DNA from 4 places in the Geobacillus sp. Manikaran-105 genome. Region 1 is predicted to be linked to each of the others. Evidence: riboswitches for the same ligand, from Rfam matches in the RefSeq annotation. Region 1 holds a riboswitch; each other region holds the start of a gene.
The links. A riboswitch is a leader RNA that binds a small molecule or an ion and turns the genes downstream of it on or off. The one in region 1 is predicted to bind S-adenosylmethionine.

Region 1 (7,639 bases):
AGACGGTCACAGCCGTTTTTTCCCCCGCCTTTTCCGCCCGCTTCGGCAGCCCCCGGTCATACACGAGCGCCGAGCCGGCGGCCAGCAGAGCGAAGGCGACAAGCAATCCGATGAGCGGTTTCATTCCGAACGCATCGGCGACCCACCCGCCGAGGACCGGCCCGATCATCCGTCCAGCCGTGGCCGTGCCGTTGACGATCCCTTGGTAAAACCCGGCTCTCCCCAGCGGCGCCAGCTCGTTCACCGCCGCCGGAATCGCCGGCCAGACGATCATTTCGGCGATCGTGAGCACAACCATCGACGTCGCAAATTGCAAAAGTGAATCCGCGCCAAACAATATCGCAAACGAGATGGTGAAAACGGCGAACCCGATGGCGATCTGCCGCTTCATCCCCGGCATAAAGCGGCGGACCAACGGCGCCAACAGCGGCTGGCCGAGCACGATCAAGGCGCCGTTGATCGTCCAAAGCAAGCTGTAGTGATGAACCGGAATGGAAAGCTCGCGCGTATAGGCGGCGATCGTCGTCGACCATTGGACGTAGCTCATCCAGCATAATCCATAGCCGGCGCAAAGAAGGACAAGGGCGCGGATGTGCGCCCGGGGCGCCCCGTCCCCCGTTCGGCGCTTCCGCTCTTTTCTCCGCAGCGGCGGCAGCGGCATGCGCCGCAGCCCAATGACGACCGTCGCCAAAAAAGCGGCATACAGCCAAACGTTCGCCCAAAACACGAGCGCAAACGAATGCGAGGCGACAACGCCGCCAAGCGCCGAGCCGGCGGCGACGCCGATGTTTTGCGCCACATACAAGGCGTTGAATGCCCGCCGTCCCCCTTCCGGCCAAACCGCCCCGACATACGCCGACGCCGCCGGAAAGACGACGCCGTTGCCGATGCCGACAAGCGCCAGCCAGACGGCATAATGCGGCCAACCATGCCAGACGCCCAAACCGGCAAGCGCCGCCATCGTCAGGCACGCTCCGGACACGAGCGTGCGAAACCCGCCGATCCGGTCAAACAACATGCCACCGAGCAAGCTGCCGATGACGCTGCCGCCGGAGTTGAGCATCAGCACCGCTCCCGCTACGGCGAGCGGCTGGCCGAGCTGTTCATGCAAATAAATGGTATTTAGCGGCCATAAAAACGACGCTCCTGTGACATTGAGCGCCATGCCGACAAGCAGCCACCAAAGAGCGCGGGGCATCGGTCATCATCCTTTTCGTCTGCTATTTCGACTCCCAAACTAATTGTATGTGGGAAAGCGAAAAAAAGCAATCAAAAAAAAGAGGGCGGCATGGCGCCCTCACGGACAGCGGCGCATCACCCGTTCCGCTGCTTGGAGCGGGCCGGCTGGCCACCTGTTTGTTCATACTGTTTTTTCGCCAGTTTCACCGGATCAAAGTCTTGGCCGAGTTCCAAATCGTTGTTGTTGTGACCGTTGCGCGTTTTTTGCTCCGGGTTCGTTTGTTTCAGACGTCGCTTCATTCCTTGTTCCTCCTTGTGTTCGCCATCAAGCAGACAGCCGCCCTGCGGTTGCTTTCCGTTTCACCGGTCAGGCAACATCCGCTTGTTATGCACCAGGACCTTCGATAGCGGCCATCGTGCAAAGCTCTTGTTTCATCGGTCAAGCAAGATCATCTCGTTTTGCAGCTGCTCAAGCTGAAGCCGCATCCGATGCAGCTGTTCGCGCTGCTGGGCGTTGCAACTTCGCGCCAAGTGAGCCAAATCGTTGACTGTCTGCTCAAGCATTTGCTGGGCGTTTGTGTATTCCGTGATGTTGTAGTGCTCTTGCTTTTGCGCTTCCGTATATTGTTCTTTCGCAAAGCGGATGACGTCTTCGCACCGCTGCAAAAATTCTTCCACCGATTGTCTTGTCGCCATGCGCTCACCTCTTTTCATGATGTTCCCTCATCTTTACTATGCGCCGACGCTTTCATCTGTATCACGTCAATGATTGGCAACAGTCGCTTTTTGCCGCCATCCGTGGTACAATGCAAGGATGATGCCATTTCAGCACAAGGAGAGAACGGCCGTGACAAACGCAATCCCATTTCCATATGCCGCCGACGGAAAACGGTATCACACATGGAACTGCCATTTGCGGCAAACGTTCGGCCAAAACGTGTTCAAAGTCGCCCTTGACGGCAGGTTTGACTGCCCGAACCGCGACGGGACGGTGACGTATGGCGACTGCACGTTTTGCAGCGCCGCCAGATCGGGCGATTTTGGCCCGATGTGGAGCGTCAACAAATGGGAAGGGCTAAACGCCATTGACGCTGAACTCAAGCGGCGGGACAGCTTTCAAGGAAAGCGGCGCGAACAGGGGGTGGCAAACGCATGGCCATCATGAATATTTTGCCGTTTGCCCGTTTTTTGCTAGACGGCGCGCTCGAAGAAGGCGACATCGCCGTCGATGCGACGGTTGGCAACGGCCATGACACCGTCTTTTTAGCCGAGCTCGTCGGGGAGCGCGGGCATGTGTTTGGTTTTGATATTCAAGCCGAAGCGATCGCGGCGGCCAGAGCCCGCCTCGCCGAACACGGGCTGGACGGGCGGGTGACGCTGTTTCAGACAAGCCATAGCCTGCTGCTCGAAACGCTCCCCGACTCCGTTCACGGACGCATCGCCGGCGCCGTGTTCAACCTCGGCTATTTGCCGGGCGGCAATAAGCAAATCGCCACCAAGCCGGAATCGACGATCGAAGCGGTCCGCCAGTTGCTTTCCGTCATGAAGCCGGGCGGCGTCATCGTTCTTGTCGTCTACCACGGCCATCCGGAAGGAAAGCGCGAACGCGACGCGCTCCTTGATTACGTCCGCTTTCTTGATCAACGGCGCGTCCATGCCTTGAAATACGAATTCATCAATCGGCAAAACAACCCGCCGTTTTTGATCGCACTCGAGAATCGGGCGGATGGGGGCGCCTGATTCCGTCCGATCCGCCGACGAACCACTGCTCTCGCCAGTACAAGCAAACGGCTGCCCTTACGAAAAGGACAGCCGTTTTTGTTGCTCCTGCCAAAAGCGGTACGCTTTTCCGTTCCAATAAAAAAACATCGACGCCGCCCCGCCGGCGCGGACGAGCCGGCGCGCCAGCCGGTGCAGACCGCGTTGCTTTTTCACCTTGGCATCCGACAAATACAACCCAAGAAGCCCTCGGTGAATAAGGCGGTGAAACTGGCCGTGCGGAAGGGCGCCGACATGGCGGTCGGCCTCTTCGATGAAATGGCAAAGCCGCTCAAGCATCACCGTTTCATTCGGATAGTAAAAGCAAAAATTCAAATCGCCGCCGGCTCGATCTTCCTCTTGATCGATCAAATAGTCGAGCAAAATGTGCAGCCCTTGAATGTATGGAAAATAACCGTCGCGCACTTGTCTCGCCATCTCCAGCGGCAGCGATTCGCCAAACGCATAGGCGACGAGACAGAAAATGCCGAGCGTCGAACCGGAGCAGGCGGAAAACTCATACCACTCCATCGGCGGCAAGGCGTCTTTGTATTGCGCGAACCATTTCTCCAACCGCGGCACCCGCTCGCTCGCTTCGACATGTTTATGTACTTGCAAGTCGCAATAATATCCGGCCAACTCATGTAAAAACGGGGCGATCGTCTCATAATGGCGCACCGTCTCGAGCACCTCTTGGCACGTGCGGACGAGCGCCGGCAAATAGCCGCCGTCTTCCTGCTCGCGGCGATGGCGGTAATAGTTCGACGGCTCGGCGCCGATTGTCAACGCGTCCGGCATTGAATCGTGCAAGGCGCGAAAGTCGAGCGGATCAAGCGAGGTGCTGCGGTCGCACAAATTATCCAAATAATCGCTGATCGTCTGGTAAGCCACGATAAAGCGGATGCAATCCTCCATGTTTTCTCCGGCCAAAAGCGCCAAAATGGAGCCGCCTTCGCAATGGAACGTTTTCGACGCGATGCTCGCCAAGGCCTGGCGCCGAAGCTCCGGGTCGGGAATGCGCTCGGCCTGGCGCCGCCAATAGGCAAGCTCGCGGTGGACAAGCGGAAGCACGTCACGATACACCATTTTCATCAAGGAGATGGGGTTTTTCGGAATGTTCAATCGGCTCACCTCAGGTGCAAACACCATGGTCTCGTCTCCTAGCATTTCCATCTTATCGGCAACCAAAATTGTTTCGCGTCTGAACAGCTTGCGATCTCGTCTTCCAGTATTGCCATCAATGCGGCCGGGGCAAACCATAAAAGGGTTGGCGACGGAGTGAAAAAGCCGCTCAACAACGGTTCTTCTCACGTTGAGAAGCTTTGTGAAATCGGATCTTCTTCCCCGATCCCAACCACTCATCGGGCGAAACGAAACGTTTTTCACCAATCCCGATTAGGCGCGCTCGCTTTCGTTGGCGATTTGGACGCAGCGTTGTACAATACATGGTGAACGATCGATTTTGCAACAGAAAGGAACGAACGCCCATGATCTATCCGTACAAAGGAAAAACGCCGCAAATCGCCGCCTCCGCCTTTATCGCCGACTATGTGACGATCACCGGCGATGTCGTGATCGGCGAAGAGACGAGCATTTGGTTCAATACCGTCATCCGCGGCGACGTGGCGCCGACGGTGATCGGCAACCGGGTCAATATCCAAGATAACTCAATTTTGCATCAAAGTCCAAACAATCCGCTTATCATTGAAGACGGGGTGACGGTCGGCCATCAAGTCATTTTGCACAGCGCCATCGTTCGCAAAAACGCGCTCATCGGCATGGGCTCAATCATTTTGGACCGCGCGGAAATCGGGGAAGGCGCGTTTATCGGCGCCGGCAGTTTAGTGCCGCCGGGCAAAAAAATTCCGCCCAACACGCTCGCCCTCGGCCGCCCGGCCAAAGTCGTCCGCGAACTGACGGAAGACGACCTCCGCGAAATGGAGCGCATCCGCCGCGAATATGTGGAAAAAGGGCAATATTACAAAGCGCTGCAGCAAGCCGCGCGTCCTCACGAACAAGAGCTGCCGTAATCCGGCAGCTCTTGTTCTGTTGCGTTTGCCGACGCCTGAAACGACTCGCGCATCCGCGCCGTCCGGCCTTACTTGTTCGCCAGCGCCAGCGCTTGTTCTCTCAGCGTCGTCGCTTTATCAGTGCGCTCCCACGGCAAGTCGATGTCCGTACGCCCGAAATGCCCGTAAGCGGCCGTCTGTTTGTAAATCGGGCGGCGCAGGTCAAGCATTTTGATGATGCCCGCCGGGCGGAGATCGAAGTTGCTGCGCACGACCTCAATCAAAATGTCTTCCGACACTTTGCCGGTGCCGAACGTATCAATGGAAATCGATACCGGACGGGCGACGCCGATCGCGTAGGCGAGCTGCACTTCGCATTTGTCGGCCAGTCCTGCCGCAACGATGTTTTTCGCCACATAGCGGGCCGCATACGCCGCCGAGCGGTCGACTTTCGTCGGGTCTTTGCCCGAGAACGCGCCGCCGCCATGGCGGGCGTAGCCGCCGTACGTGTCGACAATGATTTTCCGCCCCGTCAGCCCAGCATCCCCTTGCGGACCGCCGATGACAAACCGTCCTGTCGGGTTGATGAAATAGTTCGTGTTCTCATCAAGCAGCTCGGCCGGCACGACCGGTTTGATGACATGCTCCTTAATGTCGCGCTCGATTTGCTCTTGCGTAATTTCCGGATGGTGCTGCGCGGACACGACGATCGTATCGACGCGCACCGGTTTGCCGTTTTCATCGTATTCGATCGTCACTTGCGTTTTCCCGTCCGGCCGCAAGTACGGCAAGACGTCCGTTTTACGCACTTCCGCCAATCGACGCGCCAAGCGGTGCGCAAGCGAAATCGGCAGCGGCATCAATTCTTCCGTCTCATTGCAGGCGAACCCAAACATCAATCCTTGGTCGCCGGCGCCGATCGCTTCAATTTCCTCGTCAGTCATCTGACCTTCGCGCGCCTCAAGCGCCCGGTCCACCCCCATCGCAATGTCTGGCGACTGTTCGTCAATCGACGTCAGCACCGCGCACGTATCGGCGTCAAATCCGTATTTGGCGCGCGTGTAGCCGATCTCCCGGACCGTATCGCGGACGATGCGCGGAATGTCCACGTACGTTGATGTTGTGATTTCCCCACTCACGAGCACCAGCCCGGTCGTCACGCTCGTTTCGCAAGCGACACGGGCGTTCGGGTCTTTTTCCAAAATGGCATCCAAAATGGCATCAGAAATTTGGTCGCAAATTTTATCCGGATGTCCTTCTGTCACAGACTCTGACGTAAACAAGCGGCGTTTGGCTGACATTCGGTTTGTTTCCTCCTCTTAACATAATGTGGCGACACGGAACTCATTTCCCTTTTTCCCTTCGCAATATAAAAAACCTTTCCTGTAACGGCTGAGGAAAGGTCATGGCAATCGTATTGCTTCCTTTCACTCTTATCGTTCAAGGACTGCGCCTTGCCACAGGTTAGCACCATTTCACACATGTCCAGTTGTGACGGTTGCTGGGCTTCATCGGGCCTGTCCCTCCACCGGCTCGGGATAAGAGTATCCGTTCAATGAATTATCTTATCGCAATTGAAGGAACAAAGTCAACCGCAGAAGTGAATTTTTTATCATCCCGCTTCCGCGCACGAACCCAAGCAAAGGAGGAATGAGCGCCTTTCCCTTGCCTCCATAAAACAAAGGGAAGCTAAACGCAGCCCCTTTCTTTTGTATAGGAGGGGAGCGCGTCTATATAAACGTGCCGCTTCCGGCTGCATGCTTGAACAAGACGAGGCGGATTTGGCAAACGTATTGCCGATTTGGGTCATCACTGCCTGCTTCCTTAATAGCAAGACAGTAAGACAACCCGGGAACGGCCGCCTCCCGCTTGAAGCACAGGCGGGAGAGCGTGCAAAATCTGAAAAATAGGCAAAATAAGTTCAAAAAAACCCACACAATTAGTATGGACTATTAATAAAAATGTGTTATACTATTTTCAAGAGTGATTACAAAAAGAAGGCAGGTTGTGAACATGGGGATCGCAAACATGACAAATAAGCTGGATGTATTGCTGCAAAAACCGTACGTACATCACCAATTGTCCGTCGCCGAGCTCGTCGAGAAAGTATTGCAGCGGAACGAAGGACGGCTGACCCACACCGGGGCGGTTGCCGTGACAACCGGCAAGTACACGGGGCGGTCGCCGAAAGACAAATACATCGTCGAAGAACCGTCCACGAAGCAAACGATCGACTGGGGAACGGTCAACCAGCCGATGTCTCCGGAAACGTTTGAGAAACTGTACGACAAAGTGCTCGATTATTTAATGAAACAAGATGAACTGTTCGTCTTTAAAGGCTTTGCCGGCGCCGATCCGAAATACCGGCTGCCGATTCAAGTCGTCAACGAATTCGCCTGGCACAACTTGTTCGTCCATCAGCTGTTCATCCGCCCGAGCGCCGAGGAGCTCGCCGCGCACGAGCCGCAATTCACCGTCATTTGCGCGCCGAACTTTAAAGCCGACCCGAAGGTGGACGGGACGCGCTCGGAAGCGTTCATCATCATCTCGTTTGAACGGCGCACCGTGTTGATCGGCGGCACCGAGTATGCCGGCGAAATGAAAAAATCGATTTTCTCGGTCATGAACTATGTGCTGCCGGAACAAGGCATCCTGCCGATGCACTGCTCGGCCAACGTCGGGCAGGAAGGCGA
Region 2 (7,642 bases), on a different contig from region 1:
CAAACCCGGCCGCCTGATGGCGCTGGATGTCATGGCCTGGGTGGTGCGAAAGCCCTGGATAATACACATCTTCCACTTTCGGATGGCGCGCCAAATACTCAGCGATGGCCAGGGCGGATTCGGACGACTGCTTCAGCCGAACGTGGAGCGTTTTTAATCCCCGCAGCACAAGCCACGCATCTTGGACGCCAAGGACGGCGCCAAACGCGTTTTGCAGTTTGTACAATTCTTTTCCCAATTCCTCGTCTTTCACGACCGCCAGCCCGGCGACGACGTCGCTATGGCCGGCTAAAAATTTCGTGGCGCTGTGAAGGATGACATCGACTCCAAGATCAAGCGGCCGCTGCAACGCCGGCGTCATGAACGTATTATCCAAGAACGTCAAACAGCCATGCGCCTTCGCCAGCTTGACGACGCCTTGAATGTCGGTCACTTTTAACAATGGGTTGGACGGCGTTTCCATATAAATGACTTTCGTGTTCGGCCGGATGTTTTCCGCCACTGCGTTTAAATCGGTCATATCGACAAACGTATATTCAATGCCAAAGCGGCCGAGCACCTCCGTAATCATCCGGTACGTGCCGCCGTAGACGTCTTCGGTCACGAGGACGTGGTCGCCTTTTGAGAGAAGCAAAAACGCCGTTGAAATAGCCGCCATGCCAGAAGCGAACGCAAACCCGCGCGTTCCGCCTTCTAACGCCGCGATCGTTTCCTCAAGCGCCTCGCGCGTCGGGTTGCCGGAGCGGCTGTAGTCGTATTTGCCGAATGAATCGAAATCGAACTGATGGAACGTGGAGGCGTGCTGGATCGGCACGCTCACCGCCCCCGTTTCGCGATCGACTTTCCATTCATTATGGAGCAGTTTCGTTGAAAACGACCATTCCCGTTCCATCGCTTACACCTCTTTCATGTGTTTGAACGCTTGCGCCAAGTCGGCGATTAAATCATCCGCATGTTCGATGCCGACCGAGAAGCGGAGCAGTCGGTTGCAGACGCCGTTTTGGATGCGGATTTCTTCCGGAATGTCGGCGTGCGTCTGCGTCGCCGGGTACGTGATGAAGCTTTCGACTCCGCCTAAGCTTTCCGCGAATGTAATGAGGCGCAAGCTTTTTAAAAACCCGTTCACCCACTTTTCATCGGCAATCCGGAACGACAGCATCCCGCCTCTTCCTGGATATAAGACGTCTGTAACATCTTCATGTTCGCGCAAAAAGGCGCTGATGCGCTTGGCGTTTTCTTCATGCTGGCGCATCCTTAGCGCCAGCGTTTTCATCCCGCGAATCAACAGCCACGAATCAAACGGCGACAAAACCGCGCCGATGGCGTTCTGATACTCGGCCAGGCGTTGACAGAGCTCCTCGCCCTTGGCGACGACAAGGCCAGCCAACACGTCGTTATGGCCGCCTAAATATTTCGTGGCGCTGTGGATGACAATATCGGCGCCTTGTTCGATCGGGCGTTGGAGCACCGGCGTGTAAAACGTGTTATCGACGATCAGCAGCAGCCCATGCCGTTTGGCGAGCTTGGCGACCGCCGAAATATCCGCCTCCTGCATCAATGGGTTCGTCGGCGTTTCCAAAAAGATGGCTTTCGTTTTTTCCGTGATTTTTTCTTCCACAGCATCAAGATCGGCAAAATCGACGTAATGAAAGCCGAGACCGTACTTGCGCCAGCCGCGCTCAAACAGGCGGTACGTCCCGCCGTAAAGGTCGGCCGATACGAGAAACTCGTCTCCGCTCTCAAACAAGGCGAGCACTGTCTGAATGGCGGCCATGCCGGAGCTGAACGCATAGCCTTGGTCGCCGCCTTCCAGTCTCGCGATCGCTTCTTCGACGATTTTGCGCGTCGGGTTGCCGGTGCGGATATAGTCAAACCCGGTCGACTCCCCGATGCCGGCATGGCGGTAGGCGGTGGAAAAATAAACTGGCGGGTTGACCGTCCCCGTCACCGTTTCGCTCCGGTTGCCAATTTGCGCTAACAGCGTCTCTAGTTTCTCCATCTCATCTCTCTCCTTCTGTTGAAAATTCCATCATGGATCAACAGCCAACCACTTAACGCCCAACGAAGCGCCGCTGTTGGTCAAGCAGCGGCTGAGGGCCTTGATCCTCGACGCCTCTCGGTTGAGGGAGCAGCCGCTTGAGCAAATAAAAAAAGTCTTCTAAGAAGAAGACTTTTCCATACGCACATGGTCATGCTTCTTCTTATCTGCCGAATTGAATGCTCAATTCGCTGGATTTAGCACCTGGCCGTCGGGCGGCTGGTTGCTGAAGCTTCATTGGGCCAGTTCCCTCCGCTTCTCTTGATAAGAACCGCTGCGTATTTAATTTTGTTAATTGTTAATTTATTAAAAAATGTAACGCATTCCGGCCATTTTTGCAAGTCATTTTTTTGCCGGCGCCAATGTTCGGCAAGTTCACGAAAAATTCGAGCCCTTCGTTAACATCTTTTTGCCTAAATATGTTACAATAACAAGTGAACTTGCGCTTTCATGGAGGATGATCATGGCGACAGCAACAGGAACGATGCGCGATTATACGCTTTACAGCAGGGAGCTGCAAGAAGAAATCGGGTTGCTTGTCTACTTGCCAAGCAATTTTTCTCCGTTGCATAAATATTCTTTATTAATCGCGCAAGACGGCAAGGATTATTTTATGTACGGAAAAATCAAAACCGTGATCGAGACGCTCATGGACGAAGGAACGATCGACCGAACGATCGTTGTCGGCATCCCGTACCGGAACGTCAGCGACCGCTACGAGAAATACCACCCGGCCGGTCGAAAAAACGAAGCCTATATCCGCTTTTTGGCCCATGAGCTCGCGCCGTTTTTGGATCGCGAGCTGCCGACGTATCAAATGGGCAAAGGACGAGCGCTGATTGGCGATTCGCTGGGAGGAACCGTTTCGCTTCTAGCCGGGCTGTTGTATCCGCATACATTTGGAAAAATCGCCATGCAGTCTCCTTACATTGACGACTCGGTGCTCGAACGCATCCGCGCGTTCCGCGACCCGTCGCTTCTTTCCCTTTACCATTCCGTCGGCGCAGAAGAAATGGCGGTCAAAACGACGGACGGCCATGTACGCGATTTTATCACCCCGAACCGGGCCGCACGGGACTTATTGATCGAAAAGCGGTTTCCCTACACGTACCATGAATTTGCCGGCGGGCATGCATGGACGTATTGGCAGCCGGATGTGCCCCGGGCGGTATCGGCCATTTTGTCGCTGTAAATAACGGCAAACGAACCATCTAAAGGAGGGAAAGCGGAATGAAGTACGGCATTGTCATTTTTCCGCCAAAGCGGATTCAAGACTTCGCCAACTCGTACCGGAAGCGGTACGACAGCCATTACGCCCTCATCCCGCCGCACATTACATTGAAATACCCGTTTGAGGCGGATGAGGAGCAAATCAAAGAAATGACGAAAGAGCTGCGCCGCATCGCAGCGGAAACGGAGCCGATTCCGATCAAAGTGACGAAATTCAGCTCGTTTTACCCGACAAGCCACATCATTTATTTGAAAGTCGAGCCAAACGAAGTGCTGGAACGGTTGCACGAGCAGCTGCACAGCGGCTTGTTTGCCGGGGAGCCGGAATTCGTGTTCGTGCCGCACATTACAATCGGCCGCGATTTGCCGAATGCGGAATACGCTGACGTCTACAGCCAACTGCGGCTGCAAAACGTCCATTTTGAAGAGACGGTCGACCGGTTCCACCTTCTTTACCAGCTCGAGAACGGATCATGGACTGTCTATGAAACCTTTATCGTTGGAGGAAAGGAAACGGGAGAATGAACGTCGCCATTGGAACAACGGAAGACCGCGCGTTGTATGAAGACGCGTTGCGCGTCCGTCGGATTGTATTCATCGAAGAGCAAAACGTGCCGGAAGAAGAAGAAATCGATGTATTTGAACATGAATCGTTCCATCTCGTCCTATACGATGGCGAACAAGCAATCGCAGCCGGCCGGTTTCGCCTGGTCGATGAAGGGGTTGGCAAAGCGGAGCGCATCTGCGTTTTGCCGGCTTACCGCGGCCGCGGCGTCGGCCGGATGGTGATGGAGGCGTTGGAGCAGCTTGCGAAAACAAAAGGGGCGAAAAAAGTGAAGCTGAACGCCCAGACGCACGCCGAACCGTTTTATAAGAAGCTCGGCTATGAGACGATATCCGGCGTGTTTATGGACGCCGGCATCCCACATGTCACGATGGTGAAATCGCTCGAATGATGGCCATAGAACAGCCTCGTCTACACTGATCCAAGGCTTGGGATCATCGAACATCGTTTCGCTCTCCTGAGCCAAGCAGAGCAAAAGGGAGCTTTGCGCACGCAAGCTCCCTTTTGCTTACTTTTTGTTGTTCAACATATTGGCGATCGTGTTCAAATCAATTTGTTTGCCGTTATGGACGATCGCCTTGACGATTTGATCCTCAAGTTCTTTTGGCACTTTCCGGTTGGCAATTTGCGCCACCCGCTTCACCACTTGGCGCACCGTTTTTTCATCGCTGAAATTGGCGTTTTGCAGCGAGTTGGCGAGCTCAAAAACGTCTTTCATATTGACACCTGTTTTCTGTTCGATGTTTTTAAAAAATTGCTGATCCATCGTTCCGCCTCCTTCTCCCTGCTATATCGTATGATGCTCCCGCCTCGGCGTGCATCAAATTAGGGAAAGAAAAATACGAGCCGCTCCGTGGCGCCGAAACGGCCCGTATCCCATTCGCTTTTTCCGTTAGGCGACAAATGCCGCGCCGACAATAATCAACAAGATGAACAACACGACAATCAGCACAAAGCCACCGCCATAGCCACCGCCATAGCCGTAGCCGTAAGGATAACCATAACCGCAGAAGCCCATCATAATGTGCACCTCCTTCTCCGTTTACTGTATCGTATTCACCGGCTTAGCGGAGCGTATGGGCGCAAAGGCCATTTTGTCATCCAAATCGGCGGAACAGCTCGGCAAATTCCCGCTCCTTCTTCGCAAACCATTGCTCGATGTAGTCCAAGTTGCCTTGTACACTTTTTAAAAATCCATTGTTCAATTTTTCGATTTCTTGCAGCTGTTTGTTAAAGTCCTTTCCCCATTGTTCAAACAGGCGGATGAACGTTTCATGCCCTTCTTTGCGCGACGCAACCCAATTTTCGAGCGCTTTTTCCAACTCTTTGCTCACACTTTCCCCTCCTTTCTTACTGTTGTATGCAAAAACGACTGCCCGAGGTGAAGGCGTCCCCGTTCTTTTTTTGCCTTGCCATATGGTAAAGTAAAGATGAACGGCAACATGAAAGGGAGGGAACGAATGTGAGACAAATTGAAACAGTTGAGCAATTCGAGGCGGCCATTTCCGGCGATAAGCCAGCGATTATGAAGTTTTACACAACTTGGTGTCCAGACTGCGTGCGCCTGAACATGTTCATCGATGACATCATCCGCGATTACGGGCAGTACGACTGGTTCGAAATCGACCGAGACCAGTTTCCAGATCTTGGTGAGAAGTACCAAGTGCTTGGCATTCCAAGTCTTCTTGTGTTCCGAAACGGGGAAAAAATCGCCCATCTGCATAGCGCCGATGCGAAAACGCCGGAAGAAGTGCGCGCCTTTTTGCAATCGCTGCCGGCTTGATAGCCCTGCCGCGCCTCCCACGGCTCTGCCTAAGGCACGGCATGAAAACCGCCGCCCACGCTTCGGGCGGCGGTTTTCACTCCAGAGCGTATTTGATTGTATTTTCCACACGTGCCCGTACACATCCAGACGGCAGACTTAGTATTCAATCTCGTCGTAATCTTTCGGCTGGCGCGTCAATTGCGGATTATCAAACATAAATTCAATCGAAATTTCCTCATCGGTCGTCCGCGTTCGCTCCGGACGGCCGTTCGTTTTTAATTGGATTTGGATTTCCTCATCGGTTGTTTTCGTTCGTTTGTTTTCCATTGTTTTTGTCCTCCTCAACGTTAGTTTCGCAGCAGCGGCTGGACTTTTTGAATGAGCTCCGTCATTTTTGCCGCCTGTTTTTCATAGAGCACTTTTGCCTCTTGCGAATCGGTTTGCAGTGCGTACAATTCGAAATCAGCTTGCACTTTTTTCATCGCAGCCAACAGCAGCTTTTTCTCTTGCGGTTCCGCCACTTGAATTTTGTCGTCATACAAATCGACCGTCAGCTGCCCATACGAATCCACTTGGGCAAGAAAGACGTTTTCCACTGCCACTCCTTGCTTGTCAAGCTGTTCCTTCAGCCAGCCGCGGCCAAGCCCCATCGTAGCGAGCGGCTCATCCAAAATCATGCCGTCCATGATGACCGTCTGCGGCTCTTTTTCCCGCGGCGGGTTTGGGAACACGTCGCCGACAGTGAGCGGCTGCTTTTCCCGCTTCAGCAACACGTTCAAGTCGCCGTTCGGCTCAAGCACCGCAAACTCGACGTCGGCGACGCGAAACACATCTTTTTTGCGCAGCTGTTCGAGCAGCTCGTCAACCGTATATTTCTCCCGTTTCAAATTTTCCTCTAAAATTTTGCCGTTTTTAATAAAAACCGTGGAGTTGCCCTCGACAAAATCGCGAAATTTCTTGTTGCGCAGCGAGAGTCGAGCGACAGCCACTGGAAACAGCGACCAAATCAAAATGCTGGTGATGCCTTCTTGCAGCGAAATTCCTAAGTCGACCGACATCGTTCCAGCGATATCGCCGACGGTAATGCCGACGATGTATTCAAAAAACGACAATTTTGATAATTGCTTTTTGCCGAGAATGCGGGTGATCACAAACAACCCGATTAAAATGCAAATCGAACGAATGGCGGTTTCTAACCATATAGGCATCGATCATGCTCCTTACTTTCCGTGATATTGCGGCTCCTCGAACTCGAGCCGGCCGATCCGGTCTTTCAGTTCGGCGATGATCTCCTCAGTGGAAAGCATCGCCTCATGAAACGTCCGCTGCGCCGTTTCATCCTGGGAAGTGAGCGCCAGCTGTTGCAGCCCAGCGTGAATGCCTTTTAGGCTCGCCAACGTTTGTTTCACTTGCGAGGCAACAGTCATCCGCGTCCCTCCTTATCCTTTCGGGCGGAACAAGAGCGCTCCGATAAACCCGAACACAATAGCGGCGGAAATGCCGGCGCTTGTCACTTCAAACATGCCGGTCAACACGCCGACAATGCCGTGTTTTTCCGCCTCTTGCATCGCGCCGTGAACGAGCGCGTTGCCGAAGCTTGTAATCGGAATCGTCGCCCCGGCGCCGGCAAAATCAATGAGCGGCTCATACAAACCGAATCCATCCAAAATCGCCCCGACGACGACGAGACTCGTCAACGTATGCGCAGGTGTCAGTTTAAACACATCCATCAAAATTTGCCCGATCACGCAAATCAGCCCGCCGACGACAAACGCCCAAAAAAACATGGCCAACACGCTACGCCTCACCTCCGTACTCGATCGCCACCGCATGGGCGATGCACGGGATCGTTTCGTTTTGCTGAAACGACAATGGCGACAACAGCGCCCCTGTCGCCACCGCCAAAATGCGCTTCAGTTCGCCGCGGCGCATCCGTTTGATGAGATGCCCGTAAACGACGACAGCGGAACAAGCCGCCCCGCTCGCTCCGGATAAAACCGGCTGTCCGTCACGGTAAATGAGAAGTCCGCAATCTTGGTAGCGC
Region 3 (7,642 bases), on a different contig from region 1:
GTCGGTGAAAACCGTCTCGGAATTGTATGCGCCGATCAGCGGCACGGTCGTCGAAGTGAACGAAGCGTTGAACGACAATCCGGAATATGTGAACGAATCACCGTATGAAAAAGCATGGATGATCGTTATTGAGCCGAAAGACTTAAGCGAAGTGGACAACTTGTTGACGGCCGAACAATACGAAGCGATGATCAACGAAGGATAAACGTTCCTGCAAAGTTCGCTTCGAACCGGGCCCCCTATACATACCGGAATGTGATGAAAAAGGGGTGCTCGTGATGGTGCTGCAAACGAAGCAACTGGATGTCACGGACCGGGTCACCGGCAAATGGAACGGCCGCACGATCGAACTGTACGAGGGAGGCGAGCTCATCGGCCGCCTTCCGCTTCCTGCGGCTGTAGCGTGGAAAAACGGATAAAGCGAGCAAATGGAAGAATTTGAAAATGGGTCACCGCTACCGTTGAACCGGATCAAAAATATGTCGACTGCGACGGGGAGGCGGGCTGGTGTTAGGAGGCAACGGCGGATGGCCGTTGCTTTTCTGTTGCCATACAATATTGTATCCTCATTCACGTTAGGTGGGTCGGACATGCGACAGGTGGAAAAAGTGATTATTGTGGAAGGGCGGTCAGATAAGGAAAAAGTGGCGGCCGTGCTGAACGAGCCGGTTGTCATCATTTGCACGAACGGCACGATCAGCGATGCGCGCCTTGAGGAGCTGGCCGATGAACTCGAAGGGCGGGATGTGTACGTGCTCGCCGATGCCGATGAGGCGGGGGAAAAATTGCACCGGCAGTTCCGCCGGGTGTTTCCGGAAGCAGGGCATATTTACATTGACCGGGCGTATCGCGAAGTGGCCGCCGCCCCGATCTGGCATTTGGCGCATGTGCTGCTGCGCGCCCATTTTGACGTCCGTATCGAATCGTTCATGAGAGGAAGAGGCGAGTGAACACAATCGGTCGAAACGATATTAAGCGAATGGTGGAAGGGGAGCCGCTTCTCGCTCTTTCGTTGTATACCCCGCTGTGCGGCACGTGCCAGTTGGCGAGGCGCATGCTTGTTGTCCTAGAACAATTGTTTCCGGACATACCGTTTTGCGAAACGGACATCAACTACATCCCCGAGCAGGCGGCGGCGTGGAAAATTGAAAGCGTTCCGTGCTTGCTTCTTTTCGCCGGCGGAGAGATCATCGGCAAATGGTATGCGTTCCATTCGGTCCCTTATTTGTACGAAGCAATCCGCGCCCGTTTGCCGCGCTGACGATCCGCCGTTTTTTGACGCCGTTTGACACATTTCTTGGGAAATGACAAAAACGGCGTTGGTTCGCCACGGCGGCTGTCGAGATTTTTGTAAAGGATTCTCCCCCTTCGGCATGGAAATAAAAGGACAAAGGAGATGGGGGGGAGGATGCTCAATGGAAATGCGCGAGTTGGTAGGGCAGTTTATGGAACGGATGCAAACGTTGCGCCATTTGTTGCCGATTTTGCCGGATGAGCAGCTGTATGTCCGCTTTGAAAGCGAGGAAGAGACCGCCATCGTGGCGCTCGGCAAGGAGCTTGCCGCCGGAAGGGAACCTGATGAACGGAACGTCTTGACGGTGCGCGGCTCCAAAAAAGCGCTTTGCTCGCTTTTAGGCGGCGAGCTGAAGCTGCAGCAGCTCGTCCGGCTGCGCGAAGTGCATGTATCGGGAAGCTTTCGTCATCTGTTGCTGCTTGAGTCGCTCCTCCATTTGGCTAAGCCGTATCGGCATGTTGGGTGAAATTTTTATTGACAATGTTCGACACAAGGTGATACAATCACAGCTGTAGTCAATCGAATAGGCGATTGTTGCGCTCTTATCAAGAGAGGTGGAGGGATGTGCCCAATGAAGCCCGGCAACCGTCAGCGCGTGCGCTGAAAAGGTGCCAATTCACACAAAGCGGCCTGCTTTGAGAGATAAGAGACGGAATGGTGCACAATACCTTTCTGTTCTCTGCGGGCAGAAAGGTTTTCTTTTTGCGCTCCGCCGCCTTGGGGAGGAAGGAAGGTGAAACGATGATTACACTCGAACATGTGACAAAAATCTATCAAGCGGCTAACGGCTCGGTCACGGCCGTCGACAATGTGTCGCTTGAGATTCGCGAAGGGGAAATTTTCGGCATTATCGGCTACAGCGGCGCGGGGAAAAGTACGCTCATCCGCTTGCTCAATGGGCTCGAGAAGCCGACGGGCGGCCGGGTGGTCGTCGCCGGCCGCGACATGGGGCGCATCAAAGGGCGGGAGCTGCGCAAGGCGCGTCAAGAGATCGGGATGATTTTCCAACATTTCAACTTGCTTTGGTCGCGCACAGTGCGGGAAAACATTGCGTTTCCGCTCGAGATTGCGGGTGTTCCGAAAGCAGAGCGGCAAAAACGGGTCGATGAACTGATCGAGCTCGTCGGGCTCACGGGGCGGGAAGAGGCGTATCCGTCGCAGTTGAGCGGCGGGCAAAAGCAGCGTGTCGGCATTGCCCGGGCGCTCGCCAACAACCCGAAAGTGCTGCTTTGCGACGAGGCGACATCGGCGCTCGACCCGCAGACGACCGATGCGATTTTGGACCTGCTTGTCGACATCAACAAGCGGCTCGGGCTGACGATCGTGCTCATCACCCATGAGATGCACGTCATCCGCAAAATTTGCGACCGCGTCGCCGTGATGGAAAACGGCAAAATCGTTGAGCAAGGCGAAGTGTTGCATGTGTTCCGCAACCCGCAGCAGCCGATCACGAAGCGGTTCGTCAAGCAGCTCGTCGAGCCGGAAGAGACGGAAGAGGCGATTTCCCATTTGTTTGGCCAATATCCGAGCGGGCTGATCGCGCAGCTGACGTTTGTCGGCGCGGCGGCCGGCCAGCCGCTCATCAGCCAGGTCGTGCGGCAATTTGCCGTCGATATGAATATTTTGCAAGGGAAAATTTCGCAAACCCATCAAGGCGCTTATGGGGTGCTGTTTGTGCACATCGATGGGGCGGCGGATGAAATTGCCCGGGCGCTTGACTACATTCAAAGCCAGCAGGTGGCGGTGGAGGTGATTCACGATGCTCGCTAACCTCCTGCCGAACGTCCAATGGGAGACAATGTGGGCGGCGACGGTCGAGACGCTGTATATGACGGGAGTGGCGGTGGCGGCCACTTTCGTCCTCGGAATCGTTCTTGGCTTGCTTCTATTTTTGACAGCGAAGGGCAACCTATGGGAAAACCGGTTTGTCAATACAGTGATTGCGGCGTTTGTGAACATTTTCCGCTCGATTCCGTTTATTATTTTGATCATTTTGCTCATTCCGTTTACCACCTGGCTTGTTGGGACGATGCTTGGCGCCAATGCGGCGCTGCCGGCTTTGGTCATTGGGGCCGCGCCGTTTTACGCCCGCATGGTGGAGATTGCCCTTCGCGAAATTGATAAAGGCGTCATCGAAGCAGCCCAAGCGATGGGCGCCTCAACGTGGACGATCATTTGGAAAGTGCTGCTGCCGGAATCGTTGCCGGCGCTCGTCTCCGGCATTACGGTGACGGCCGTGTCGCTCGTCAGCTATACGGCGATGGCTGGAGCCATCGGCGCCGGCGGGCTTGGGAACTTGGCGTATTTGGAAGGATTCCAGCGCAGCCATAACGATGTGACGTTTGTCGCGACCGTGTTGGTGCTCGTCATTGTCTTTGTCATTCAGTTGATCGGTGACGTTGTCACTTCCAAAATTGATAAACGATAAGGAGGAAGAAAACGATGAAAAAATGGCTTGGCGCCCTGTTCGCTGCTGTTCTTGTCTTCACTTTGGCGGCGTGCGGCGGCAACGACAACAACAACGCGGCCGAGGGGGGCAAAGGCGGCGAATTGGTGAAACTGAAAGTCGGCGCGTCGAACGTGCCGCACGCGGAAATTTTGGAAAAAGCGAAACCGATTTTGAAAGAAAAAGGAATCGACTTGGAGATCATTACGTTCCAAGATTACATCTTGCCGAACAAAGCGTTGGCTGATAAAGACATCGACGCCAACTACTTCCAGCACATTCCGTACTTGGAATCGCAAATGAAAGAACACGGCTATGATTTCGTCAACGCCGGCGGTATTCACATTGAGCCGATCGGCCTGTATTCCAAAAAATACAAAAGCATTGAAGAACTGCCGGACGGCGCGACGGTCATCATGAGCAACTCGGTCGCCGACCATGGCCGCATTTTGTCGATGCTGCAAGAAAAGGGGCTCATTAAGCTGAAACCGGGCGTCGATAAAACGAAAGCGACGGTCAACGACATCGTCGAAAACCCGAAACATTTGAAATTTAAAGCGGACGTCGATGCTGGACTTCTGCCGCAAATTTACAAAAATGGCGAAGGCGATGCGGTTTTGATCAACGCCAACTATGCGCTTGACGCCGGTTTGGACCCGGCGAAAGACCCGATCGCCGTGGAGTCGCCGAAAAACAATCCGTATGTGAACATTGTGGCGGTGCGCAAAGGCGATGAAAACCGAAAAGAAATCAAAACGCTTGTCGAAGTGCTGCAATCGAAAGAAATTCAAGATTTCATCAAAGAAAAATACCACGGCGCCGTCATTCCAGCGGCGACAAACAATCAATAACGGAAGCGAATCGCTTCCGTTATTTTTTGCACAAAAAAGAGCCGCACGAAAGTTCAAAACCGTTTTGGATGGAGAGACGCCGCGGCCGGTCTGTTTTCCTGCGCTTCATCGGTTGTTCAAACGCGCCAGTACGGCGGCGAGCATGACGATGATGACGCAGTTTTGCAGGGCGACCACTGTCGTTAAACTGAAGATGACGTCCCCGTGTTCACCGAGAATGCTGCCGATGATGATCCATGCCAAAAACGAAGCGAAAGCGGCGGTTAAGGCAAAGACAACCCAACGAATCAATGGCATTGCCCCCTTTCCTATGATGATGGGAGTGGAACAGAACCATTCGTTTTCATCATGACATTCCGTCGATGTTGGCGAAACGGTGGTGTTTCCACACCCTTTCAATACCATTCGTTTATGCATCGGTCGAATCCTCCCTTCACCGCTACAAAGAAGGGATAGGGGCGTTCACCCAAAAAACTTCCGAACGTAGCCGAGCGGTTTAACGCGTTTACGGAAGCGTGCTTTGCCGAGGGGGCGCTGTCGAAAAAAGAAAAACAATTAATCGCCCTCGGCATCAGCCTGGCGGCGCAAGACGAGTATTGCACGATTTACCATGCGAAAGGCTGCCTTGATGAAGGAGCGTCGGAACGGGAAATTTTGGAAGTATGCGCGGTGGCGGCCGCGTTTGGCGGCGGGGCGGCGATGAGCCAGGCGGTGACGCTCGTGCAAGAATGCCTCCGCGAGCTGCGGGCGGCTCACTAGACTCCGGAAAAAACGGGGTCTTTTTTTTGCAAAAACTCGTACAAGCTTGAGGTTTTCGTGTAAAATAGTAAAAGGCGCTGTTTTTTCACACGGTCATCGTGAAAAACAGAGCAGGGAAGTTGCAGGCAGTTTTCATTTGTTATAAAATTGTAATGAGAATAAAATGAGAATGAGCGATCGCTAGAAGACAAGCGAGCGAATTGACTCTCAATTGAGAATTGGAGGTATGCTGCATGGCGGTATTGACGATTCGCAATCTCCACGTCGCCGTGGAGGGAAAGGAAATTTTAAAAGGAGTGGACTTGGAAGTCAAAGGTGGGGAAATCCACGCCATCATGGGCCCGAACGGAACGGGGAAGTCGACGTTGGCATCGGCCATTATGGGCCATCCAAAATATGAAGTGACAGAAGGATCGGTGACGCTCGACGGCCAGGATGTCCTCGAGATGGAAGTCGACGAGCGGGCGCGCGCCGGCCTGTTTTTGGCGATGCAATATCCGAGTGAAATCAGCGGGGTGACGAACGCCGACTTTTTGCGCGCGGCGATCAACGCCCGCCTTGGCGAAGGCAACGAAATTTCGCTTATGAAATTCATCCGCAAGCTCGATGAAAAAATGGCGTTTTTGGAAATGAATCCGGATATGGCGCACCGCTATTTGAATGAAGGATTCTCGGGCGGGGAGAAAAAGCGGAACGAAATTTTGCAGCTGATGATGCTTGAGCCGAAAATCGCCATTTTGGACGAGATCGACTCCGGCCTCGATATCGACGCGCTCAAAATCGTCGCCAAAGGCGTCAACGAAATGCGCAGCAGCGAGTTCGGCTGTTTGATCATCACCCACTACCAGCGGCTGCTCAACTACATCACCCCGGATTATGTGCATGTCATGATGCAAGGGCGCATCGTCAAGTCCGGCGGTCCGGAGCTGGCGCAGCGGCTTGAGGCGGAAGGGTACGACTGGATCAAAAAAGAACTCGGCATCGAAGACGAAACGGTCGGACAAGAAGCGTAAGCGTTAGGAGGAGGACTATGGCGACAGAAACGAAAATCCCATTCGATGAAACCTACATCCGCACGTTCTCAAGCGGACGCGGCGAACCGGGCTGGCTGACCGAGCGGCGCCTTGAGGCGCTTCGGTTGGCGGAGCGGCTGCCGCTTCCGAAACCGGAGAAAACGAAAATCGACAATTGGAACTTCACTGGCTTCTCACGCCATGCCGTTGACAGTGCGCCATATGCCGGCCTCGATGACTTGCCTGAAGCGGTCAAGGCGCTCATGCAAGCCGGCGAAGGAACGAAAAATTTGTACGTGCAGCGCAACCATACGCCGGCGTATGTGTCGCTATCCGATGAGTTGAAGGAGAAGGGCGTCATTTTCACCGACATCTTCACCGCAGCGCGCGAGCATGGCGACTTGCTGAAAAACTATTTGATGACGGCGGTCAAGCCGGATGAGCACCGCCTTGCCGCGCTCCATGCGGCTCTGCTCAACGGCGGTGTGTTTGTCTATGTCCCGAAAAATGTGGAGATTGAAACGCCGCTTCAGGCAGTCTATATTCAAGACGAAGACGACATCGCCTTGTTTAACCATGTCATCGTCGTGGCGGAAGACAACAGCCGCGTCGTGTTTGTCGAAAATTATATATCAGCAAGCCGCGAAGGAAACGCGGTCGTTAATGTGGTCGCCGAGGTGTTTGCTCAAGCGAACGCAAGCGTCTTTTTCGCCGCTGTCGACCATTTGGCCAAAGGCACCACGACGTATGTCAATCGGCGCGGCATCGCCGGGCGCGATGGACGGATCGAATGGGCGCTCGGGCTGATGAATGACGGCAATACGGTCTCCGAGAACATCACCCGCCTTGTCGGCGACGGCTCGTTCGGCGATACGAAAACGGTCGCGGTCAGCCGCGGCGAGCAAGTGCAAAACTTTACGACGAGCGTCATCCATTACGGCAAGCATACAGAAGGGACAATTTTGAAGCACGGTGTTGTCCGCGACAGCGCGACCTCGATTTTCAACGGCATCGGCAAAATTGAGCACGGCGCGTCAAAATCGAACGCCGAGCAGGAGTCGCGCGTCTTGATGTTGAGCGAAAAAGCGCGCGGCGATGCGAACCCGATTTTGTTGATTGACGAAGACGACGTCATGGCCGGCCACGCCGCTTCTGTCGGGCGCGTTGACCCGATCCAATTGTATTACTTAATGAGCCGCGGCATTCCGAGACGCGACGCGGAACGGCTCATCATCCACGGCTTTTTGGCGCCGGTCGTCGAAGCAATTCCGATTGAAGG
Region 4 (7,642 bases), on a different contig from region 1:
TTTGGCCATGGCGGTTGGCCACGATCATCGTGTTTGTCACGCCGGCGGCTGTTTTTTTGGCGACCGAACCGGCGACGAAATGGACGCCGTACGTTTGCGCCAATCGGGAAGCGAGCGCCTTCGCCCGTTCGGCGCCTTCGTCGGCAATTTCATCCAGGCGCGTCAAATCGTAGCCGGTCGTCCATAACTCTGGCAGCACGATGATGTCAGCGCCGTCTTTGGCAGCGGATTCCACGGCCTGTTCGGCTTGCTGTTCGTTTTTTGCTGGATCGCCAAATGCAATGTCAAGCTGCAGGCAGGCGATGCGGATCGTCATGAGCGTTCACCTCGGAAAAAAATTTTCTTTACATTTTGCTTTTAACGATATATGATGTTGCACTAGAATTTCAAGAATGTTTGAGAAGGTGTGGACGATGACGATCGAATTTCCCTTTTCCGAACTGCTTGAACAGCTGCCGAAGCAGTTTTTCGCCTCGCTCGTGGCGAAAGTCGGTGCGAAGATCAAGGCGGGTTATGATGTGATCAACTTAGGGCAGGGCAATCCGGATCAGCCGACGCCGGCGCACATTGTCGAAGCGATGCAGAAGGCAGCCGCGAACCCAAAATACCATAAATATTCGCCGTTTCAAGGCTACTCGTTTTTGAAAGAAGCCGTAGCGGCGTTTTACGCGCGCGAGTACGGGGTGACGATCGACCCGGCCCGCGAGGTCGCCATCTTGTTCGGCGGCAAAGCCGGGCTTGTCGAGCTGCCGCTTTGCCTCGTCAACCCGGGCGATGTCGTGCTCGTCCCGGACCCGGGTTATCCGGACTATTGGTCGGGAATCGCGCTCGCCCGCGCGCGGATGGAAATGATGCCGCTTGTCGCGGAGAATGGGTTTCTGCCGGATTATTCGGCCATTCCCAGGGCGGCGGCCGACCGGGCGAAACTGATGTTTTTAAACTATCCGAACAACCCGACCGGCGCGACGGCGACGAAGGAGTTTTTTGCTGAAACGGTGGCGTTTGCGGAAAAGTACGGCATAGCCGTTGTGCACGATTTTGCCTATGGCGCGATCGGCTTTGACGGCCAAAAGCCGGTCAGCTTTCTAGAAGTGGACGGGGCGAAAGACATTGGCGTTGAAATCTACACGTTCTCGAAAACGTACAATATGGCCGGCTGGCGCGTGGCGTTCGCTGTCGGCAATGAGCGGATCATCCGTGCCATTGAGTTGTTGCAAGATCATTTGTACGTCAGCTTGTTCGGCGCCGTCCAAGAAGCGGCGGCAGCTGCGCTCCTCGGCCCGCAAGACTGCGTCGCGGAGCTCATTGCCTTGTACGAGGCGCGCCGCAATACGTTTATTCATGCTTTGCGCGCGATCGGCTGGGAAGCGCCGGCGCCGTCTGGATCATTTTTCGCCTGGCTTCCGTTGCCAAAAGGCGCATCATCCGCCGAATTTGCCGATCTGTTGCTTGAGCGGGCGCACGTCGCCGTCGCCCCAGGCATCGGTTTTGGAAAACACGGCGAAGGGTATGTGCGCGTTGGATTGTTGACCGATGAAGCGCGGCTTCGCGAAGCGGCGGAGCGGATCGGCCGGCTCGGATTGTTTTGAAAAAAAGAGCGGCAATGAACCGTTGACGGGACAACGTTGACCAGGCTGTTTTGAAAAAAATGATTGACAACGGCGGCAAAGGCTGTCATAATTCAAAGTAAATTTGCCAATCGTTTGACAAGTGCATAAACGAGCAGGCTTTCTTATCAAGAGCAGGCGGAGGGACGAGCCCAATGAAGCCCGGCAACCGGCTTGGCGTACGCTAAGCACGGTGCTAATTCTTGCAGCGGAAACGCTGGGAGATAAGAAGAGCGCCATGAATGAATGACGCCTCTTCTTAGGAAGGGGCTTTTTTATTTCGCCATATATTGAAAGAGGGATGGACGATGAGTGCAGTCATTGCGACGTATTTGCTTCATGATGAACACGATATTCGCCAAAAGGCGGAAGGAATCGCGCTCGGCTTGACAGTCGGCACATGGACCGACTTGCCGCAGCTAGAGCAAGACCAGCTTCGCAAGCATAAAGGGGAAGTCGTTGCGATCGAAGAGCTTGGCGAGAGCGAGCGGGTAAACGCCTATTTCGGCAAGCGGTTGAAGCGGGCAATCGTCAAAATCGCTTACCCGACCGTCAACTTCAGCGCCGATTTGCCAGCATTGTTGGTGACGACGTTCGGCAAGCTGTCGCTTGACGGGGAAGTGCGGTTGCTTGATTTGGCATTTCCGGAAGAATGGAAGCGGCAGTTTCCGGGGCCGCGCTTTGGCATCGCCGGCATTCGCGAAAAGGTCGGAGTGTACGACCGCCCGCTGTTGATGAGCATTTTCAAAGGCATCGTCGGCCGCGATTTGGCGTATTTGACATCAGAGTTGAAAAAGCAAGCGCTTGGCGGCGTTGACTTGGTCAAAGATGACGAAATTTTGTTTGACAGCGATCGTCTGCCATTTGCGAAGCGCATTACAGAAGGCAAAGCGGCGCTCGAAGAGGTGTACGAACAAACAGGCAAGCGGACGCTGTATGCCGTCAACTTGACCGGCAAAACGTTTGAACTGAAAGAAAAAGCGAAACGGGCGGCTGAGCTTGGCGCCGATGTGCTGTTGTTCAACGTGTTCGCCTATGGATTGGACGTCCTGCAAGGGTTGCGGGAAGATGAAGAGATTTCCGTTCCGATCATGGCCCACCCGGCGTTCAGCGGCGCGATCACGCCGTCGGAGTTTTACGGCGTCGCCCCGTCGCTCTTGCTTGGAAAGCTTTTGCGGCTCGCCGGCGCCGACTTTGTCCTGTTCCCGTCGCCGTACGGCAGCGTCGCCTTGGAGCGTGAGCAGGCGCTTGGCATCGCAAGGGCGCTGACCGATGAACAAGAGCCGTTTGCCCGGGCGTTTCCAGTGCCATCGGCCGGCATCCATCCGGGCTTGGTGCCGCTCCTTGTCCGCGATTTTGGCCTTGACAGCGTCGTCAACGCCGGCGGCGGCATCCACGGCCACCCGGACGGGGCGATCGGCGGCGGAAAGGCGTTTCGCGCCGCCATCGACGCAGCGCTGGTCGGCCGTCCGCTTCGTGAAGCGGCGAAAGACAACGAGGCGCTGCAAAAGGCGATCGACCGCTGGGGCGCTATTGAGGTGGAAGCATGACGAAACAACTCGTTCTTTTTTGCGATTTTGACGGCACGATCACGGAAAACGACAACATCATCGCGATTATGAAACAGTTCGCCCCGCCGGAGTGGGAGGCGCTAAAGGACGACATTCTCGCCCAGCGCATCTCCGTTCAGGAAGGCGTCGGAAAAATGTTTTCGCTTCTTCCGTCAGCGCTGAAAGGGGAGATTGTTGACTTTTTGCTTAGCACCGCCCGCTTGCGCGAAGGGTTCCGCGAGTTTGTCGCATGGACAAAAGAGCAAAGCATCCCGCTCTATATCGTGAGCGGCGGCATCGACTTTTTCGTCTATCCGCTGCTTGAAGGGCTCATTGAACCGGAGCGAATTTTTTGCAACGGCTCCGATTTCAGCGGTGAGACGATCCGCATCACATGGCCGCATGCATGTGACAGCCGGTGCCAAAACGGCTGCGGCTGCTGCAAGCCGTCGCTATTGCGCAGGCTTGCCCGCCCGGACGGGTATCACGTCGTCATCGGCGATTCGATCACCGACTTGGCGGTGGCCAGGCAAGCCGACTATGTGCTGGCGCGCGATTTTCTGCTTGAAAAATGTCAAGAGCTTGACCTGCCGCACGCGCCATTTGCGACGTTTTTTGACGTGATGGATGCGTTGCAGCGAATGGAGGTGATCGTATGAGCATCGTCGTGAAAAAGTGGAACGAGCTTGCGGAAGTGAAAGCCGAGCTCGCCGCCCGCGATTGGTTTTTCGCAACAAGCGGCAATTTGTCGATCAAAGTGACGGACGACCCGTTGACGTTTTTGGTGACAGCGAGCGGCAAGGATAAGCGGAAGCAAACGGATGAGGACTTCTTGCTCGTTGACGCTGCCGGCCGACCAGCGGAGAAAACACATTTAAAGCCATCAGCGGAGACGCTGCTGCATGTGGAAATTTACAACCGCACAAACGCCGGTTGCGTCTTGCACGTTCATACCGTGGACAACAATTTGATTTCTGAACTGTATGCGTCAAACGGGGAAGCAGTCTTTTCCGGCCAGGAAATCATCAAGGCGTTTGGCATTTGGGAAGAAAACGCCGCAGTGCGCATCCCGATCATTAACAATGACGCCGACATCCCGACGCTGGCTCGGGAGTTTGCGAACCATGTTCATGGCGACGCCGGCGCCGTGTTGATCCACAACCACGGCATTACCGTCTGGGGACGAACGGCGTTTGAAGCGAAAAAACATTTGGAAGCGTGGGAGTTTTTGTTCAGCTGGCAGGTGAAGCGGCTGCTTTTGCAACGGGCCGGCCTGCCGGTTGGCTAATATACATCTTTTAGAAGGGGGATTTTGACATGGCCGTCATCAAAGTGAGAAAAACGGGCCAAGTGATTGAAGGAGAAGACAATGTGCGCGCGTTTTTGAACAGTCAAGGGGTGTTGTATGAACATTGGGACATCACGAAACTGCCGGAGCATTTGCGCGATAAATATGTTCTGACAGATGAAGAAAAAAATGAAATTTTAGCGACGTTCAAAGACGAAATTGAAGACTTGGCGGCGCGCCGCGGCTACAAAACATGGGATATCGTCGCTCTGTCCGATGCGACGCCGAACTTGGATGAACTGCTGAAAAAATTTGAACAAGTGCACATCCATACGGAAGACGAAGTGCGCGCCATTACGGCCGGCCATGGCATTTTCATTATCAAAGGCGACAAAGAGACCGGCTATTTTGACGTCGAGCTGGAAGCCGGCGATGTCATTTCCGTGCCGGAAGGGAATCCGCACTACTTTACGCTCATGGACGACCGCCAAGTCGTAGCCGTCCGCCTGTTCATCGACCCGTCCGGTTGGGTCGCCCATCCGTATGAAGAGAAAGAAGAGGCTGTCCAATAATGAGAACACCCCGTTGCCAGGCAAGGCAGCGGGGTGTTTCGTTCTGTATGGAGAGGAGCGCTTGCCTCGATGACGGAAGGAGAGACCGCTAAAACGATTCGGTTAACAAAATCATAAACAAAATGCCGATAATAAAGGCGTACGTCGAGATCCGTTCGTTGCCGTCGCCATGGCTTTCGGGAATGAGCTCTTTGTAAATGATGAACAGCATCGCCCCGGCGGCAAACGCCAACCCGTATGGAACGAGGCCGCGGAAGAGAGAGGTTAAATAAAAGCCGAGCAAAGACGTCACAATTTCGACCGCGCCGGTTAACGTGGCAATGACAAACGCTTTAAAGCGGCCAATCTGCTGATTGACTAAAAACAAGGCGACCAAAAATCCTTCCGGCGCGTTTTGCAAGCCGATGGCCAATGCGATCAAATTGCCGGTTTGCGAAGCGCCGTCTGAGGCGTAGCTCACCCCGACTGACAGCCCTTCGGGGAGATTGTGCATCGCAATGGCGGCGATGATGAGCATCGCCTTTTCGTCGAATTGCAAGCCGCTTTTCGTATGCTCCAAGTCGATATGGGGGACGGTCATCTCAAGCAACGTTAACACGAGCACCCCCGCCGCCAATCCGATGGCGAGCGCCTCAAAACCGCCGGACCGCAGGGCCTCGGGAATAAGACTTGTCATCGAGGCCGCCATCATAATGCCGGCTGAAAACGCGAGGAGCACATCGCGCCAGCGGTGAGTGAGCGATTTGGCCATAAACAAAATCGGCACAGCGCCAAGTCCGGTCGATAAGGCGGACAGCACACTGCCGGTCAATACCCCGTTCATCCAATTCCCCCTTCATCAGCCTTTATTTTTTCATATGCGCCGTTTCCACAAATGTGACAATCGCCCAAGCGCTGCCCTATCACAAAATTATCATAGCGAAAGGAACGGCCGCTGGCGAGAAAAATGGACCAGCGCCTGGCAAAAACGGTTGCCTGCCTGTTTGCTGTTCAAGTATAATGCAAGTAAGAAATGGTTAAATGCAAAGGGTTGGATGGCATGGAACAAAAAGAGCAAGAACTCGAGCAATCGCTAAAGTTGTTTATCGTATTGTCGCGGGCTTACCGCGCCGTAAGCGACCAAGTGAACAAATCAATCCACTCATTCGGGGTCAATCCGACCGAATTTGCCGTGTTAGAATTGTTATACCATAAAGGGGATCAGCCGCTCCAGCAAATTGGCGAAAAAATTTTGCTGGCGAGCGGGAGCATCACCTACGTCATTGACAAACTGGAAAACAAAGGATTGATCGTCCGCCGCGCCTGCGAAAAGGACCGGCGCGTCACGTACGCGTCCATTACAGAAGAGGGGCGGCGGTTTATTGAGCGCGTATTTCCCGAGCATGCGGAAAAAATTCACGAAACGGTTTCGGCGCTGACGGCGGCAGAAAAAGAGCAGGCGATTGCGCTGCTGAAAAAATTAGGATATGGGGCAAAAACAAGGGGCTGACGCGAGGTCGGCCTCTTTAATTTTGCCGGAAATGGATACGTTATATAAAGAACATACCATAGCCAGCAAAAAAGGAGAGATCACCATTGATGGTTCCAGTAGGGGTATCGAATCGCCACATTCATTTATCAAAAGAACACATGGCGGCGCTGTTTGGCGAAGGCGCCGAGCTGACGGTGCTCAAGCCGTTGTCGCAGCCTGGCCAGTTCGCCGCCAAGGAAACGGTGACGGTCGAAGGGCCGAAAGGGAAAATTGAAAACGTCCGCGTCCTCGGACCGGTCCGTTCGCTCACCCAGCTTGAAATTTCGAAAACCGACAGCTTCAAGCTCGGCGTCGCGCCCCCGGTCCGCTTATCCGGCGATATTGACGGAACGCCGGGCATTACGATTCACGGACCGAAGGGGACGGTGACCGTCGACAAAGGGGTGATCATTGCCAAGCGCCACATTCATATGACGCCGAAAGATGCCGAGACGTTTGGCGTCCGCGATAAACAAGTTGTGAAAGTGAAAACGCAAGGGGAGCGGGCGCTCATTTTTGACGAAGTGATCGTCCGCGTCAGCGAAGATTTTGCATTAGATATGCACATTGACACCGATGAAGCGAACGCGGCCGGCTTGAAAACGGGCGATTATGTCGAACTGCTTCCATCGTGAAACCATCCGCGCCAAAGGCGGACAAAGCACCCTCTCGGTACAAACGAGAGGGCGCTTCCCATTAATGCGGCCGCTTCTTCTCTGATGCTAGTGTGCCGACAAGATGAAACGGCGCATCACGCCGAATGGCGTCAATGACGCCGCTGCTGATTTCTTGATGGGTGAGCCAACGCGTGCTGTGCTCTTCGATCACGAAGCCAAGCTGAATTTGCCGGTACAGGCAAGCGGAAGACAAACGGAGTTCCCGCTTTGCCTCGGCCGGATGGGCCCGGCTGCCGAGCACGTGGAACAGACGCCAAGGACCGGGATGTCTGCTATTTTCCCGGATGATGGCCGGAAACGCCTGTTTCCCGTCGCTGTGCACCCATGCGACAACAAGGTCGAAGGCTCTGTTTTCATTGATTGTTTGGTGAATCAAGGAACATAGTACATCATGATCGCGATAATCGACCAAAAGCGGGGTAATGGCCTCCAGATGTG

Region 2: linked by a shared signal. The riboswitch ahead of CV945_RS05690 (methionine biosynthesis PLP-dependent protein) and the one ahead of metK (methionine adenosyltransferase) in region 1 are both predicted to bind S-adenosylmethionine.
Region 3: linked by a shared signal. The riboswitch ahead of CV945_RS10215 (methionine ABC transporter ATP-binding protein) and the one ahead of metK (methionine adenosyltransferase) in region 1 are both predicted to bind S-adenosylmethionine.
Region 4: linked by a shared signal. The riboswitch ahead of mtnW (2,3-diketo-5-methylthiopentyl-1-phosphate enolase) and the one ahead of metK (methionine adenosyltransferase) in region 1 are both predicted to bind S-adenosylmethionine.

What each region holds. Positions count from the first base shown of each region.
Region 1 is NZ_PIJG01000015.1:1,066-8,704, reverse strand. It holds gene CV945_RS06380 (MDR family MFS transporter) at 1-1,198, opposite strand, end outside; gene CV945_RS06375 (hypothetical protein) at 1,315-1,479, opposite strand; gene CV945_RS06370 (YtzC family protein) at 1,612-1,875, opposite strand; partial or broken gene CV945_RS06365 (hypothetical protein) at 1,997-2,221, shown strand; gene mnmM (tRNA 5-(aminomethyl)-2-thiouridylate-methyltransferase MnmM) at 2,332-2,919, shown strand; gene CV945_RS06355 (tetraprenyl-beta-curcumene synthase family protein) at 2,977-4,086, opposite strand; gene CV945_RS06350 (gamma carbonic anhydrase) at 4,425-4,967, shown strand; gene metK (methionine adenosyltransferase) at 5,036-6,247, opposite strand; SAM riboswitch class I at 6,377-6,491, opposite strand; gene pckA (phosphoenolpyruvate carboxykinase (ATP)) at 6,960-7,639, shown strand, end outside.
Region 2 is NZ_PIJG01000012.1:71,961-79,602, reverse strand. It holds gene metC (cystathionine beta-lyase) at 1-892, opposite strand, end outside; gene CV945_RS05690 (methionine biosynthesis PLP-dependent protein) at 896-1,999, opposite strand; SAM riboswitch class I at 2,199-2,309, opposite strand; gene CV945_RS05685 (alpha/beta hydrolase) at 2,502-3,230, shown strand; gene CV945_RS05680 (YjcG family protein) at 3,269-3,793, shown strand; gene CV945_RS05675 (GNAT family N-acetyltransferase) at 3,790-4,224, shown strand; gene spoVIF (sporulation-specific transcription regulator SpoVIF) at 4,342-4,599, opposite strand; gene CV945_RS05665 (YjcZ family sporulation protein) at 4,726-4,854, opposite strand; gene CV945_RS05660 (hypothetical protein) at 4,931-5,167, opposite strand; partial or broken gene CV945_RS05655 (thioredoxin family protein) at 5,281-5,616, shown strand; gene CV945_RS17215 (hypothetical protein) at 5,755-5,925, opposite strand; gene CV945_RS05650 (DUF421 domain-containing protein) at 5,946-6,806, opposite strand; gene CV945_RS05645 (DUF1657 domain-containing protein) at 6,819-7,025, opposite strand; gene spoVAE (stage V sporulation protein AE) at 7,038-7,394, opposite strand; gene spoVAD (stage V sporulation protein AD) at 7,396-7,642, opposite strand, start outside.
Region 3 is NZ_PIJG01000030.1:24,532-32,173, forward strand. It holds gene gcvH (glycine cleavage system protein GcvH) at 1-205, shown strand, start outside; gene CV945_RS17785 (DUF2553 family protein) at 279-419, shown strand; gene CV945_RS10200 (ribonuclease M5) at 591-950, shown strand; gene CV945_RS10205 (thioredoxin family protein) at 947-1,261, shown strand; gene CV945_RS10210 (hypothetical protein) at 1,416-1,760, shown strand; SAM riboswitch class I at 1,834-1,943, shown strand; gene CV945_RS10215 (methionine ABC transporter ATP-binding protein) at 2,036-3,064, shown strand; gene CV945_RS10220 (methionine ABC transporter permease) at 3,054-3,722, shown strand; gene CV945_RS10225 (MetQ/NlpA family ABC transporter substrate-binding protein) at 3,737-4,591, shown strand; gene CV945_RS10230 (hypothetical protein) at 4,697-4,888, opposite strand; partial or broken gene CV945_RS10235 (carboxymuconolactone decarboxylase family protein) at 4,954-5,350, shown strand; gene sufC (Fe-S cluster assembly ATPase SufC) at 5,584-6,363, shown strand; gene sufD (Fe-S cluster assembly protein SufD) at 6,381-7,642, shown strand, end outside.
Region 4 is NZ_PIJG01000031.1:20,181-27,822, forward strand. It holds gene CV945_RS10355 (carbon-nitrogen family hydrolase) at 1-316, opposite strand, end outside; gene CV945_RS10360 (pyridoxal phosphate-dependent aminotransferase) at 414-1,589, shown strand; SAM riboswitch class I at 1,730-1,838, shown strand; gene mtnW (2,3-diketo-5-methylthiopentyl-1-phosphate enolase) at 1,916-3,157, shown strand; gene mtnX (2-hydroxy-3-keto-5-methylthiopentenyl-1-phosphate phosphatase) at 3,154-3,816, shown strand; gene CV945_RS10375 (methylthioribulose 1-phosphate dehydratase) at 3,813-4,445, shown strand; gene CV945_RS10380 (1,2-dihydroxy-3-keto-5-methylthiopentene dioxygenase) at 4,475-5,017, shown strand; gene CV945_RS10385 (ZIP family metal transporter) at 5,106-5,840, opposite strand; gene CV945_RS10390 (MarR family winged helix-turn-helix transcriptional regulator) at 6,057-6,506, shown strand; gene CV945_RS10395 (phosphate propanoyltransferase) at 6,596-7,162, shown strand; gene CV945_RS10400 (short-chain dehydrogenase) at 7,224-7,642, opposite strand, start outside.